DNA from 3 places in the Alkalibacterium psychrotolerans genome. Region 2 is predicted to be linked to each of the others. Evidence: predicted binding sites of a transcription regulator. Region 2 holds the regulator's gene; each other region holds the start of a gene.
What was found. Region 2 encodes HrcA, which represses chaperone genes, less so after heat shock. Its sites were predicted from a motif close to TTAGCACTCNNNNNNNNNGAGTGCTAA; they were not measured.

Region 1: a site for HrcA is predicted at 2,343-2,369, ahead of groES (co-chaperone GroES). Genes of this name have one in related genera too.
Region 3: a site for HrcA is predicted at 2,273-2,299, ahead of ACYVLS_RS02845 (lysostaphin resistance A-like protein). Genes of this name have one in related genera too.

What each region holds. Positions count from the first base shown of each region.
Region 1 is NZ_BAAGPH010000023.1:35,265-39,555, forward strand. It holds gene groL (chaperonin GroEL) at 322-1,947, opposite strand; gene groES (co-chaperone GroES) at 1,990-2,274, opposite strand; gene ACYVLS_RS03505 (lysostaphin resistance A-like protein) at 2,513-3,175, shown strand; gene ACYVLS_RS03510 (YdiK family protein) at 3,204-3,413, shown strand; gene ACYVLS_RS03515 (redox-sensing transcriptional repressor Rex) at 3,455-4,150, opposite strand.
Region 2 is NZ_BAAGPH010000024.1:5,749-10,039, reverse strand. It holds gene dnaK (molecular chaperone DnaK) at 1-647, opposite strand, end outside; gene grpE (nucleotide exchange factor GrpE) at 678-1,250, opposite strand; gene hrcA (heat-inducible transcriptional repressor HrcA) at 1,273-2,301, opposite strand; gene ACYVLS_RS03740 (bifunctional riboflavin kinase/FAD synthetase) at 2,430-3,386, opposite strand; gene truB (tRNA pseudouridine(55) synthase TruB) at 3,390-4,291, opposite strand, start outside.
Region 3 is NZ_BAAGPH010000016.1:47,142-51,432, reverse strand. It holds gene ACYVLS_RS02850 (M20/M25/M40 family metallo-hydrolase) at 1-1,222, opposite strand, end outside; gene ACYVLS_RS02845 (lysostaphin resistance A-like protein) at 1,343-2,236, opposite strand; gene ACYVLS_RS02840 (ABC transporter ATP-binding protein) at 2,358-3,149, shown strand; gene ACYVLS_RS02835 (hypothetical protein) at 3,139-4,291, shown strand, end outside.

The DNA.
Region 1 (4,291 bases), on a different contig from region 2:
CCAACTCCCCAGTTACCTTAATCCCTCTGTTTTCCATTAACTCATCTGACTGCCGACTCCTCAGTTACCTTAATCCCTCTTTATTCCATTAACTCATCTGACCACCAACTCCCCAGTTACCTTAATCCCTCCGTTTTCCATTAACTCAGCCAACCTCAATTCGTCGAGTTACATAAATCTCTAAGAATAGCACCAACTAGGTCGGAAACATTCCTTGAGTTCCACTTAACATATAAAAAAGCACTCTGATTCGCCAGTTGGAAGGTTTCCCCACTGATGAATCAGAGTGCTATGATTTTATTTCAGTTTTAGCTAAATAGCTTACATCATGCCGCCCATTCCGCTTGGATCCATTCCTCCGGCAGGGCCGCCGTTTTCTTCAGGAATTTCCGCAACAGCTGCTTCGGTTGTTAGAAGCAGTGCTGAAACGGATGCCGCATTTTGTAATGCTGAACGTGTAACCTTAGTTGGGTCAATGATTCCAGCTTGAACCATGTTGACCATTTCACCTGTCGCTGCATTGAATCCAATACCAGGTTCAACATGCTTCAATCGCTCAACAATGACGCTTCCATCAAGACCGGCATTTGAGGCAATCTGGCGTACGGGTTCTTCAAGAGCACGGAGAACAATTTTCACTCCAGTTTCTTCGTCGCCTTCCGCTTCAATACCTTCAAGTTTTTCAAGAATATTGATATACGCAGTTCCACCACCAGCGATGACACCTTCTTCAACTGCCGCACGTGCAGCATTCAAAGCATCTTCGATACGTAGCTTGCGCTCTTTGATTTCTGTTTCAGTAGCCGCTCCCACTTTGATGACAGCAACACCGCCTGCTAGTTTCGCAATGCGCTCCTGAAGTTTTTCACGGTCGAATTCAGACGTTGTTTCTTCTGCCTGAGCACGCAGCATTGCTACACGCTGTTCGATATGCGTTTTTTCTCCTGCACCTTCTACAACAGTCGTGTCGTCTTTTGTTACCACGACTTTACCGGCTGTTCCCAGCTGGTCAATGGTTACGTCTTTCAAATCAAGTCCTAGATCACTTGTGATAACTGTACCGTCTGTCAAGATAGCAATGTCTTCAAGCATGCCTTTTCGACGGTCACCAAATCCTGGTGCTTTAACTGCAACAACGTTCAGTGTTCCGCGGATTTTGTTCAAGACTAGTGTTGGAAGTGCTTCGCCATCAATGTCGTCTGCAATAATCAACAGCTGTCTGTTCTGCTGCATGATGTTTTCAAGTACTGGCAGAATTTCCTGAACAGAAGAGATTTTCTTGTCAGTGATTAAGACATATGGATTGTCCAGGTTAGCTTCCATTTTTTCATTGTCCGTTACCATGTACTGTGACAAATAACCTCTGTCAAACTGCATCCCTTCAACAACATCCAATTCTGTTTCGATCCCCTGGGATTCTTCGATAGTAATAACGCCATCACTTCCAACACGCTCCATAGCGTCTGCAAGCAGGTGTCCGATTTCTTCATCACCAGATGAAATAGCTGCGATTTGAGCAATGGATTCTTTATCTTCCACTTTAGTAGACGCTTCACGCAAGGACTCAACCGCTTGTTTTGTAGCCAGTTCAATTCCACGACGGATTCCGACAGGATTTGCTCCTGCAGTAACGTTTTTCATACCTTCATTGACGATTGCCTGCGCTAAAACTGTCGCAGTGGTGGTTCCGTCACCGGCAATATCATTCGTTTTGCTGGCAACTTCCGCCACTAACTGTGCGCCCATATTCTCGAACTTGTCTTCCAGTTCGATTTCTTTAGCAATGGTTACACCGTCGTTGGTAATTTGAGGTGCGCCAAACGATTTGTCGAGGATAACATTTCTTCCTTTAGGACCTAATGTTACCTTGACTGTGTCAGCCAGTTTATCTACCCCACGCAGCATTGCTGCACGTGCGTCTTCTGAAAATTTAATATCTTTAGCCATAAGTATTCCCTCTCCTTCAATTCATGTAAGTTAGTATTTTAATTAATTTACAATTGCGATAAGGTCTGTATCTTTAACGACCAAATATTCTTTTCCTTGGTATTTCACTTCAGAACCGGCATATTTTTCGAACAGCACTTCGTCTCCTACTGCTACTGAAATCGCCGCTCGTCCACCGTTATCCATCAGTTTGCCTTCGCCTACTGCAACAACGACAGCTGTCTGTGGCTTTTCTTTTGCAGAATCCGGCAAGACCAGTCCGCTCGCTGTCTTTTCTTGCTGCTTCTTCACTTCAAGAAGCACTCGATTTCCTAAAGGTTTTAACATGGTGTAATCCCTCCATATAGTTTAATTTAGTTTATTTAGAGCCATTTTTTAAGTGGCTGTCAAGTGAGTTAGCACTCTCTATCTTCGAGTGCTAACTCCAATACTTAGTATATTCAAAACACACAATTCTTGCAAGCCCTATCTTAAAATTTTATTCATTTCACTCTCTTGTGGAAACTGATTTATTTTTGTGTTAAATTACTAGTATTATGTAAATTTAACACAAAGGATGAACGTAATGTCTCCACTTGAAAACAACAAAAAAGCCGCCACACACATGATTGGATTATTTCTTCTCGTTCAGCTGTTATCTGGTATTATTCCGCTCTTTCTACCGGATACACTGGATGCGATTGCCTTTCTCATTCCCTCAATGGTTCTCTTCTCACTAGGTGCTATCGGAATGTTCATAATAGAAAGACGGCGGAACATGCAGTTTGAGTTTGAACAGCCCTTTCAATCAAATAAATCAGCGATATTAATCTGGGGACTTGCTGGTGTTTTTATAGCCTTACTGGTTCAGAGTGTTGCTAGTATTATAGAGGTGAATTTTCTAGGATCTCCTATGGAATCAGAAAACACACGTCTTCTTGTAGAAGTTGTCCGGAGCTACCCGCTGTTTATTCTGCTCATTGGCATTGCAGGACCTATAATGGAAGAATTTGTATTTAGAAAAGCACTGTTTGGCTTAATGTATGGAAAACTTGGCGGTATAGGGGCAGCTGTCATCAGCTCACTGCTGTTCGCCTTCATTCACTTTGATGGGTTACTGCTTGTTTACTCCTCAATGGGACTGGTTTTTGCATGGCTCTATTTTAAAACTAAAAATATCTGGACACCGATTATCGCTCATTGTCTGATGAATATTGTGGCCGTTCTGGCGAACCTTTATCTCGTTTAAATAGATTTGAACACAGAAAGGAAATACTATGACTGAAAAACAGATACTGTTTCAAATAGGCTTTAAATATGTCTTTTTTCTTTTATTTCTCTACTTTACAATTGATTCGGTAGGATCGAACGGCTGGGGCTTTTTCTCTTATCTCTTTGCCCTGTTTGCAACGAAGGACTTTGTCCAAGGTACACGGATGGCTGAAGCATTTTATCGCATCAAAAAAAGTAAAGACAACAAAGAATAATATAAAAAACACTTTCCAGTAAAAAGGAAAGTGTTTTTTATTTAGTCATTATAGAACATGTCGTTTAAAGGATTATCCGCTTTACCTGAACTATCTCCGTTTTCAAAATCCTGATAGTAATTAATAAAGTAAATTAACGTCTGCAGCTCATTCGTCAAATCGACGTTGTGTACTCTGATGTGTTCTGGAACCGTTACTCGGATAGGGGTAAAGTTCATGATTCCCTTTACTCCGCCCTCTACTAACTTATCAGCCATTTCCTGTGCTATTTCGGAAGGAACAGTTAAAATAGCGACATCAATTTGCTGAATATCCAGCTGGTTGACCATGTCATCGATGGCATAAATCGGAACACCCTGATGAATGGTATCAATTAGTTCATCCTTAACGTCAAAACCTGCACTGATACGGATGTTATTGTTCCGTCTAAAATTATAGTTCAGTAATGCCTGACCTAAGTTACCGACTCCGATTAATGCAACGTTTGTCAGTCGATCCTGATTCAGTGTTTTACTGAAAAAGTTCATTAATGCTTCTACATCATAACCGTACCCTCTTTTACCAAGTGCACCAAAGTATGAAAAGTCTCGTCTGATAGTGGCGCTGTCCACTTTAACTGCTTCACTTAACTTCGCTGACGACACTCTCTCTTTTCCAGCTTCGTATAAAAAACGCAAGTAGCGGTAGTATAGCGGCAGTCTTCGTGCTGTCGCTTTTGGTATTTTCTTTTCAGCCATGTTTATTCTCCTCATCTATCTATGATTTTAATGGCAAATCGCTTTTCAATTATAATCATTCTAATCAATTCCGGCCTTACAGGTTTGTGTATTCACAAACTATCTTTCACTAACCATATAATATTATACCACTAAAGCTTG
Region 2 (4,291 bases):
TTCTTGAATTCAGCAACCAGGTAATCAATAATCTTGTCATCGAAGTCATCTCCACCTAAGTGGTTATCTCCAGCTGTTGCCATAACTTCGAATACACCGTCGCCCAGTTCAAGAATGGATACGTCAAATGTTCCGCCACCCAAGTCAAATACGAGGATTTTTTCATCTTTATCAACTTTATCTAAACCATAAGCTAGAGAAGCAGCAGTTGGCTCGTTGACAATACGGTCTACTTCAAGACCCGCAATTTTACCTGCGTCTTTTGTTGCCTGACGCTGAGAGTCATTGAAGTAAGCTGGAACAGTAATAACTGCATTCGTTACGTCATCACCAAGGTAGTCTTCTGCATATGCTTTCAGGTGCTGCAGAATGTAAGCAGACACTTCCTGAGGTGAGTATGACTTTCCTTCAGCTTCAACTTTATAATCTGTACCAATGTGTCGCTTAATAGAAATAACTGTGTTCGGGTTAGTAATAGCCTGACGCTTCGCTACTTCCCCTACTTGAATTTCTCCATTTTTAAAAGAAACGACAGATGGCGTTGTACGATTTCCCTCTTTATTAGGGATAATCTTAGCTTCTCCACCTTCAAGAACTGCAACTGCAGAGTTTGTTGTTCCTAAATCAATACCAATAACTTTACCCATATCTATATCACCTTTAACTTTCTTATATTTTTATAGTGTAACTGAAACTTTCGCTGCACGTAATACTCTGTCGTGCAGTTTGAAGCCTTTTTCAAATACTTGAGCCACTTCATTGCTTTCCTGACCTTCAGCAGCCGGTACTTGAGTATATGCTTCGTGGAAATTTGGATCGAACTGCTCACCGAGCGGATCGATAATTTCAATTTTCTCTTTATCAAATGCCTGAATTAAACTGGCATACACCATTTCAATTCCTTTTTTCAAATTATTACCTGCTTCTGTATCGACTTCAATGCTTAATGCTCGTTCGATATTATCTATAGCCGGTAACAATTCTTTGGCAAGAGACTGTGCACTGTATCGTTGTAAATCTTCACGGTCTCGCTGGTTTCTTTTCCTGATGTTAGCCAGTTCAGCCTGCAGACGAATATATTTGTCGTTTACTTCGTCAAGTTCCTTCTGCTTTTCTTCGAGGGCAGTTACTGGAACCATTTCTGTTTCAACCGTCTGTTCGCTTTCTTCTGACTCCAGAACCGTTTCGTTTGTTTCGTTTACTTCTTCATTGGAATCTTTCGTCAATTCCTGCTCTTCCTTTTCTTCCATGAATACCTTCCTCATTTCTTAATTATTCTAGATAGTAGTTCAGTAATGTATGAGTCAGCTGCTTTCTCAAAACATCAAGAACACCAAAAGTCTCATCGTAAGACATGCTCGTCGGGCCTAAAATGGCTAACGTTCCGCGCCCATGCCCGCTCACCTGATAGGTTGCGGTCACTAAGCTGAAATTGGTGAACAAGTCATTATTCATTTCTTCACCAATTTTCACATCAAAGTCATTTTGCATGGCATTAATCAGCACATTTAAATCACCCTGGTTTTCGAGCAGTTCATAGAGGGACTTGAGTTTTTTCTTATCCATGTCCTCTGAGAAATCCAGCAGATTCATTTTACCGGAAATATGGTAACGGTCTTCAGCAGAAGCATTAAAAATGGATTCAAGCGTCAGGAACATATCCGATGCGTTGGCTGCGTGTTTTCGAATAAGAAATGGAATATCTCTTTCAAGTTTTTTCGCTACTTCATTTAATGGAAGTCCGACTAAGTGATGATTAAAGATGTTTGCGACCTTTGTGAGATCGGATTCTTCAATCGACTTGGGCAGACGAAAGACTTGATTTTCGATTGTTCCCTTATCTGTCTGTATGATAGCCATCACATGGTTATCATTCAAAGCCAGCAGCCGAAAGCCTGTCAGGCGACTGTATTCAGCCTTGGGGCCCAGTACTATAGCTGTGTAACTGGTCAGTTCCGACAGCAACTGTGCGGACTGATGCATGATATCATCCATTTGCTGAACCCGACTGCCGAGCATGTCATTCACAAGCTGAATTTTTTCACTCGTCAGCTCTCTGGGCTTCACTAAATGATCGATATAATATCGGTACCCTCTCATGGATGGAATACGACCTGAAGAAGAATGAGTCTTCTGAATAAAACCCAAATGCTCCAGATAACTCAGCTCGTTTCTGATTGTAGCAGAACTCGCGTCTATACTGGCTTCATTCATAATGGTTTTAGACCCGATAGGCTGACCCGTTGATGTATACAGCTGAATCAGACTATCCAGTATGGCAATCTGTCTCTTTGTTAACACGTGCATCACTCCTTGGCACTGAGAGAGAGATTAATCTTTAAGAGTTTTCTCTTCATTAAATTAGCACTCGAAAGAGTCGAGTGCTAACACATTTATAATTTATCAAATTGTACTCACTCTGTCAACAATTAAACCTGATTTATTTTGACCTTTGATAAACTGCTTTTTGCATCAATTTCATCCTGGTCGAGTCGTTCAATCAGTTCTTCCACTGAGTTGAACTTGATTTCATCTCTAAGATAGTCAACCCACTTCACCACGACATCTTCCCCGTAGATTTCTTCACTGAAGTCAAACAGGTGCACTTCAATTGAATAACTCGGTCGGTGGCCAAATGTAGGGTTATAGCCTATAGAAGCCATACCATCATGCCATTTACCGTTCACTTTCATCTTTACGGAGTATACGCCTCGCTTTGGAACCATTACATAAGGATGAGGATAAATATTGGCCGTTGGATAGCCGAGATCTCTGCCTCGTGCATCCCCATGAATAACGAAGCCGCTGATTTCATAAATATACCCCAGCAGCTTGTTGGCTTCATCTATCTTCCCTTCGCTGATGTAGCGTCTGATTCGTGTGGAACTAATTTTTTCATGATCATCAATTTTTTTGTTGACTGTTATTATGTCAAACCGACCTTTGGCATAAGCGTGTAAATTATCCATATTGGCCACATGGGCCTTGCCATAAGTATAGTCGAAACCGGCCACCACAACCTTAGCCTGCCAGTTCACTATATACTGGTCGACAAAATCCTGTGGAGACAGGCGCCCGAATTTCGATGTGAAATCCACTTCATAAAGAATATCAACCCCCATGTCACTGATTATTTTTTCTTTACGGTCAAGAGGAGTCAGGTAAGATAAATTGTCCGGGTCAAACGATCTGTAAACAAAGGCCGGATGCCTGTTAAATGTCATGACCGCACATTTCATATTTCTTTTTTTGGCTTCTTCAATTCCTCGTCTAATGACGGCCTGATGACCGCGATGAACCCCGTCAAAGAAACCCAGCACCAGTACAATGTCTCCCTGGTAGATATCTTCCATATTGTAAGGATGGTGAACACGTATTATTTTCATTTTCTACACCTGCAATTCATTCTTTAACACTTTTAGCGGTTTGATTAACTCTTCTTTAGTCGGATGCGGACCGTAAATGGCTACAGCCTGCCCTTGATACATAAAGACCAGTTTATCCTGGTTTTCTTTCAGATACTGCTGTTTAGGCAGACGCGAGCCGTGTCTGACCAGCTCATATTCATCGCTTGAAAGTTCATAGGCAGCCAGACTTTTCAGTGCATGTTCCAATGGATATAGGGTATCTTCAACCATTCCTTCTTCCATTAACAGCTTCACCTGATCTAACGTTAACGCTTCACTCCCTGAAAAGCCACCGCTGGCTTCTCTAGTGAGCTGTGACATGTGCGCCGGATAACCCAGTTTGGCCCCGGCATCCACAGCCAGCGTTCTGACATAGGTGCCTTTGCCGCAGAGAACTTCAAACGTGAACGATACAGTCTGGTTTTCCTCATTAAATTGTAGCGGGGACAAGCGTTTAAATTCCTTAACGGTCACTTTCCGGGTCGGTCTTTCGACCTCTTTCCCTTCACGTGCATATTCATACAGACGCTTGCCATTGACTTTAACAGCTGAATAATATGGTGGCGTCTGGCTGATTTCACCGATAAAAGAATCGAGAATGTCGTCAACCTGCTGTTCCTTCAAGTCAGACTCAACTGCTTTACTGTCAACGACTTCTCCCGTCGCATCTTCAGTGGATGTGGCTATACCTAAAGTCACTTCACCTTTATATATTTTATCCGAATCAACCATATATTCTATTACTTTTGTGGCTTTTCCAACTGCTACAGGAAGAACACCGTCCACTGCCGGATCGAGTGTTCCAGAGTGTCCAATCTTTTTCGTCTTTAAAATCTTTCTAAGTTTATAGACGACATCATGGCTTGTCATGCCGGCTTCTTTCC
Region 3 (4,291 bases), on a different contig from region 2:
TAAAGACAAACATCGGTCCTGTTCCGCCTAGAGCCGGCAGGACAATCGGAGCCTTGTCGTATGCAACTTCGACCGAATCAATTATTTGCTGAACCAACGGATGACTCAGTGGGGTCTTGGACGGTTTCACTCCGCTCAATTTTTCAACCGAAATATCACAGCGAGAATCGAAGGCCTCGACGTGTTTTTTGATTGCGTCAAATAAGACATCCGGGTCCTGGCTTGGGGCGAGACGCATATCGAGTTTCAGTTTGGCCTTCCCGGGTATGATAGTTTTGGTTCCTTCACCTGTATAGCCACTTTCGAAACCGGCAATGGTAAAGGTGGGTCTAAAGCATAAATTCGTGTAGTACTCTTCATTGGTCATGTGTAAAGAGTTCAGTCCAATAACTTCTGCCGTCTTCTCGGGACTGAAGGGGATGCTGCGTAAGTAGTCCAGCTCTTCTTCAGTTGGAGGCACAAGGCCGTCGTAAAAACCGTCGACTAACACCTTGCCGTCTTCGTCCACCATTGTCCGGATCAGATTCATCAGAGCCATAGCTGGATCGGGCGCAATATTACCTTTGTTTCCCGAGTGATTGTCTCGGTCGGCACCTTGGGCTTTAATTTCAACATATAAAAGACCGCGGTTGCCCAGAGTCACAGTCGGCTGTCCATCCGCTTCCATCGGTCCGTCTGCCGTATAAGCAATATCAGCCTTCAAGAGCTCCTTGTTATTTTCAACAAAGGAAGCCAGATTGACACTGCCTTTTTCTTCTTCTCCTTCATATAAAAACTTGACATTGACAGGAAGCGACCCGTTTTGTTCAAGCAGGGTTTTCACTGCCAGAACATGGGCAATAAGTTGGCCTTTATTATCTCCGGTTCCGCGACCATAAATTCTACCGTCGCGAATAGTTGGGGTGAAGGGGTCCGAGTGCCACAGTTCCAGAGGATCGGCGGGCTGAACATCGTAATGGCCATAAAAAAGAATGGTCCGGGTGTTTTCTGGTCGCGTGTATTCCCCGTAGACCACGGGGTTTCCGTCAGTTTCCATCAAGCGGGCATCGATGCCGCAGTCGTCCATTAAATTCAGCAGCAGGTCTGCACATTCACGGATGCCAATGTCCAAGGTGCTGATACTCGGCTGGCGAAGCAGGGTAAAGAGAGACTGCAAGTGTTCTTCCTTTTTTCCGTTCAATGCTGTTTCGCAGGTTTGGTAGAGTGTTTTCCAGTCGGTCATAGTGTGTAATCCCCTTTGTTAGAAATAGATTAAAGTTTGTAAAGTTATTCTAATATTATACACATAATACTAAAGAGATGAAGGGGAAAAGTAAAAAACCTCCCGAAAAGGAGGTCTTTGCTAGTATTCTTCTATCTTTTGCACGTTTAATGCATAGGGGCTGTGCCGGGTTCGAAGTTTTCGGAATGACTTTTTCATACTATAGAGTAAAAATGCAAAGCTGATTAGAAACAGTAGTGAAACGAGGCTGAATTCTAAAGGCAGCTGATTTCTTACCGCTAGAAAAGCCGCTTGTATGTCCTCGAGGGATTCGGTCTGAATAAATAAAGAAGGCAGGATGACAAAAAGGTTATATATGGCATGAAAGAAAATAGCATACAGCAGATTACTGTACTTCACATAAAGTAGCCCGCAAATTAGCCCAACTAGTAGTTGGGGGATAAAAACTGAGCGCAGATGAATGATCATAAAGGCTAATGAACTGAATATCACACCTTTCTTGACACCGTATTTATCTGCCCATTTATTCAGGATATAGCCTCGAAAAAAAAGTTCCTCAACAATAGGTGCAGCGATGACGGCTACAAAAACTAAATATACAAAAGATATATCATCCACTAGTGTAATACTGATGAAATAAGGCATCACTCTGTCGAATAAGGCGGGGAAAAAAGTGAGAAAGCTAACGATAAAATAGATAAAGGATGTGGCGACGACAGCGGTTAATCCTGCTATGCCAAACAGATTAAGGACATCCCGAGCCGAGTAGGAAACGGGGCGGGAAAGAGCTTTGACAGCTAAGGATTGTTTTTTCATAAGGCTGAGTGTCAGTTTGTACAAGGAAAAGTAAAGAAGGCCATCGGTAACCAGACTGACCAGTGTCAGCTGTTCGCCCATGAATGCAATGAGAAGAAAGACACCAACAATGACGACGATACCGAGTGCAGCCAGCAGAAAACGCCAGACCACAGCCCAGATAGAGGCCTTTTCGAATGTTGTTTCGTACTCGGTCATCTCAATCCCTTCTCTCTTTGTACTAATAATTAAATCCTAGCACAGCTTCAGTAAAAATGGTAATAATACCTTTATGGAAATAAATTTATGATAAACTGATACAAAATGACTCACGGAGGCAATTATGGAATCCATTTTAGAAATCAATCAATTAGTGAAACAATTTGACGGGAAACCAGTCTTGAAAGAAGTAACTTTTTCAGTCAGCCCAGGGGAAATCATCGGATATATTGGACCAAATGGCGCCGGGAAAAGTACAACAGTGAAAATTATTCTCGGCATGCTTGAAAAAGACGGAGGCTCAATCAAAATCTTCGGTGAACCCATTGAAAGTAAAGATGTCTCTTACAAGTCGCGGATTGGCTATGTGCCGGAAAATGCAGATTTGTATGAAACCTTAACCGCTAGAGAATACTTATTGTTTATCGGTGAACTGTACGGCATGAAAGAAGAGACTATTCTTACAAAATCTGAACAGATGATGGATGCATTAGGCATTAAAGAATCGCTCGACAGCCGTCTGTCTTCTTTTTCAAAAGGCATGCGCCAGAAAGTTCTGATTATTTCCAGCCTGATGCACAATCCGGATATCCTGTTCTGGGATGAACCATTAAGTGGACTCGATGCCAACAGTGTTCAGGTCATCAAGGAACTCTTGTGGAAATTGAAACAAGATGGCAAGACAATATTTTATTCATCGCATGTTATGGACACGGTCGAAAAACTGAGTGACCGTATCCTGATACTAAATGAAGGAGAAGTGGTAGCTGACGGACCTTTTGAAGAACTGAAGGAAGAAGCGGATGGCACGCTGGAACAGCTTTTTAATACCCTGACCGGTTTTGATCAGCACGGTGCATTGGCTGATCAGTTTCTTCTTGCTATGAAAGGAGAAGCAGCCGATGATGCGTGATGTTATAGGATTGAAAAAGAGTGATAAAAATCCCATTTATTTAAGAATCATTGATGTGTTTTCCTTTATCTATATACGACTGGGCATCAATTACCCGCAGATGCGGTCCATCCTTTCAATGAAAATGACCGTAGACGGCCGGAAAGATGCGCCGCTGCCGGGAATGGAGACAGGCAAGCGGTCGGACGAAGAAAAGAATCATTTCTTCTCCAGTTTATGGGTCTATACGCTGATTAGTGTCTTCTTACTGGTGCTGTTTGCCTATGACAACTGGGTGTTTCAGTACACGCTTTACTTCAGTTTCTTGTTTATTATGACCTTCTCGACTTTAATTGCTAATTTTTCAGGTATTTTACTGGACACAAAAGATGCGACTTTGATAGGCACCAAGCCTGTTGATCGGAAGACTCTCGGAGCAGCCAAGTCGACGCATGTGGGCATTTATCTGGTGGCTTTTACACTCGCCATCGGCTTGCCGGTGATTCTCTTTACCTTTTACTTTAATGGGATTGTAGCCGGTCTGCTTGTTCTGTTTCTGTCTTTTCTGGCGTCACTTTGGTGCCTGATATTGACCCAGTTTGTCTACGCCACAATTTTGAAACGGTTTGACGGTGAACGGCTGAAAAATATTATCGCCTACAGTCAGATCAGCTTGTCAATTTTCATGGTCATCGGTTACTACTTGGTCGGTCAGATTTTTCAGATTATCGACCCGGAAAACCTTCTGGTCGAAATCAACCTGTCGATAGGACATGTGCTCCTCTTTCCGCTCTGGTTTGTGGCGCCATTTGGAATGCTGCAGGAAGGCTGGTCAACAACATATGGGTTATATAGTCTTCTGTTAATCGCAGGGACCGTTTTTCTTGCTCTTATTTACAATTGGAATTCAGACAGAATTGAAAGCAATTTGCAGAAGATGGATGCATCATCTGTTCAGCAGGGCAGACGCGGGTATATTGAACGTGCGTCGGCCCGCTTACTGTGCTTTACGCCGCTGGAATCAGCCTATTATCACTTTGGCTGGCAGCTGACCAAAACGGAAAGAGAATTCAAGACACGTCTGTATCCATCGATCGCCAGTGCACTAGTATTTCCCTTGGTCATGACATTTAACAATCTCACCGGAGGCCAACCAGGGATGG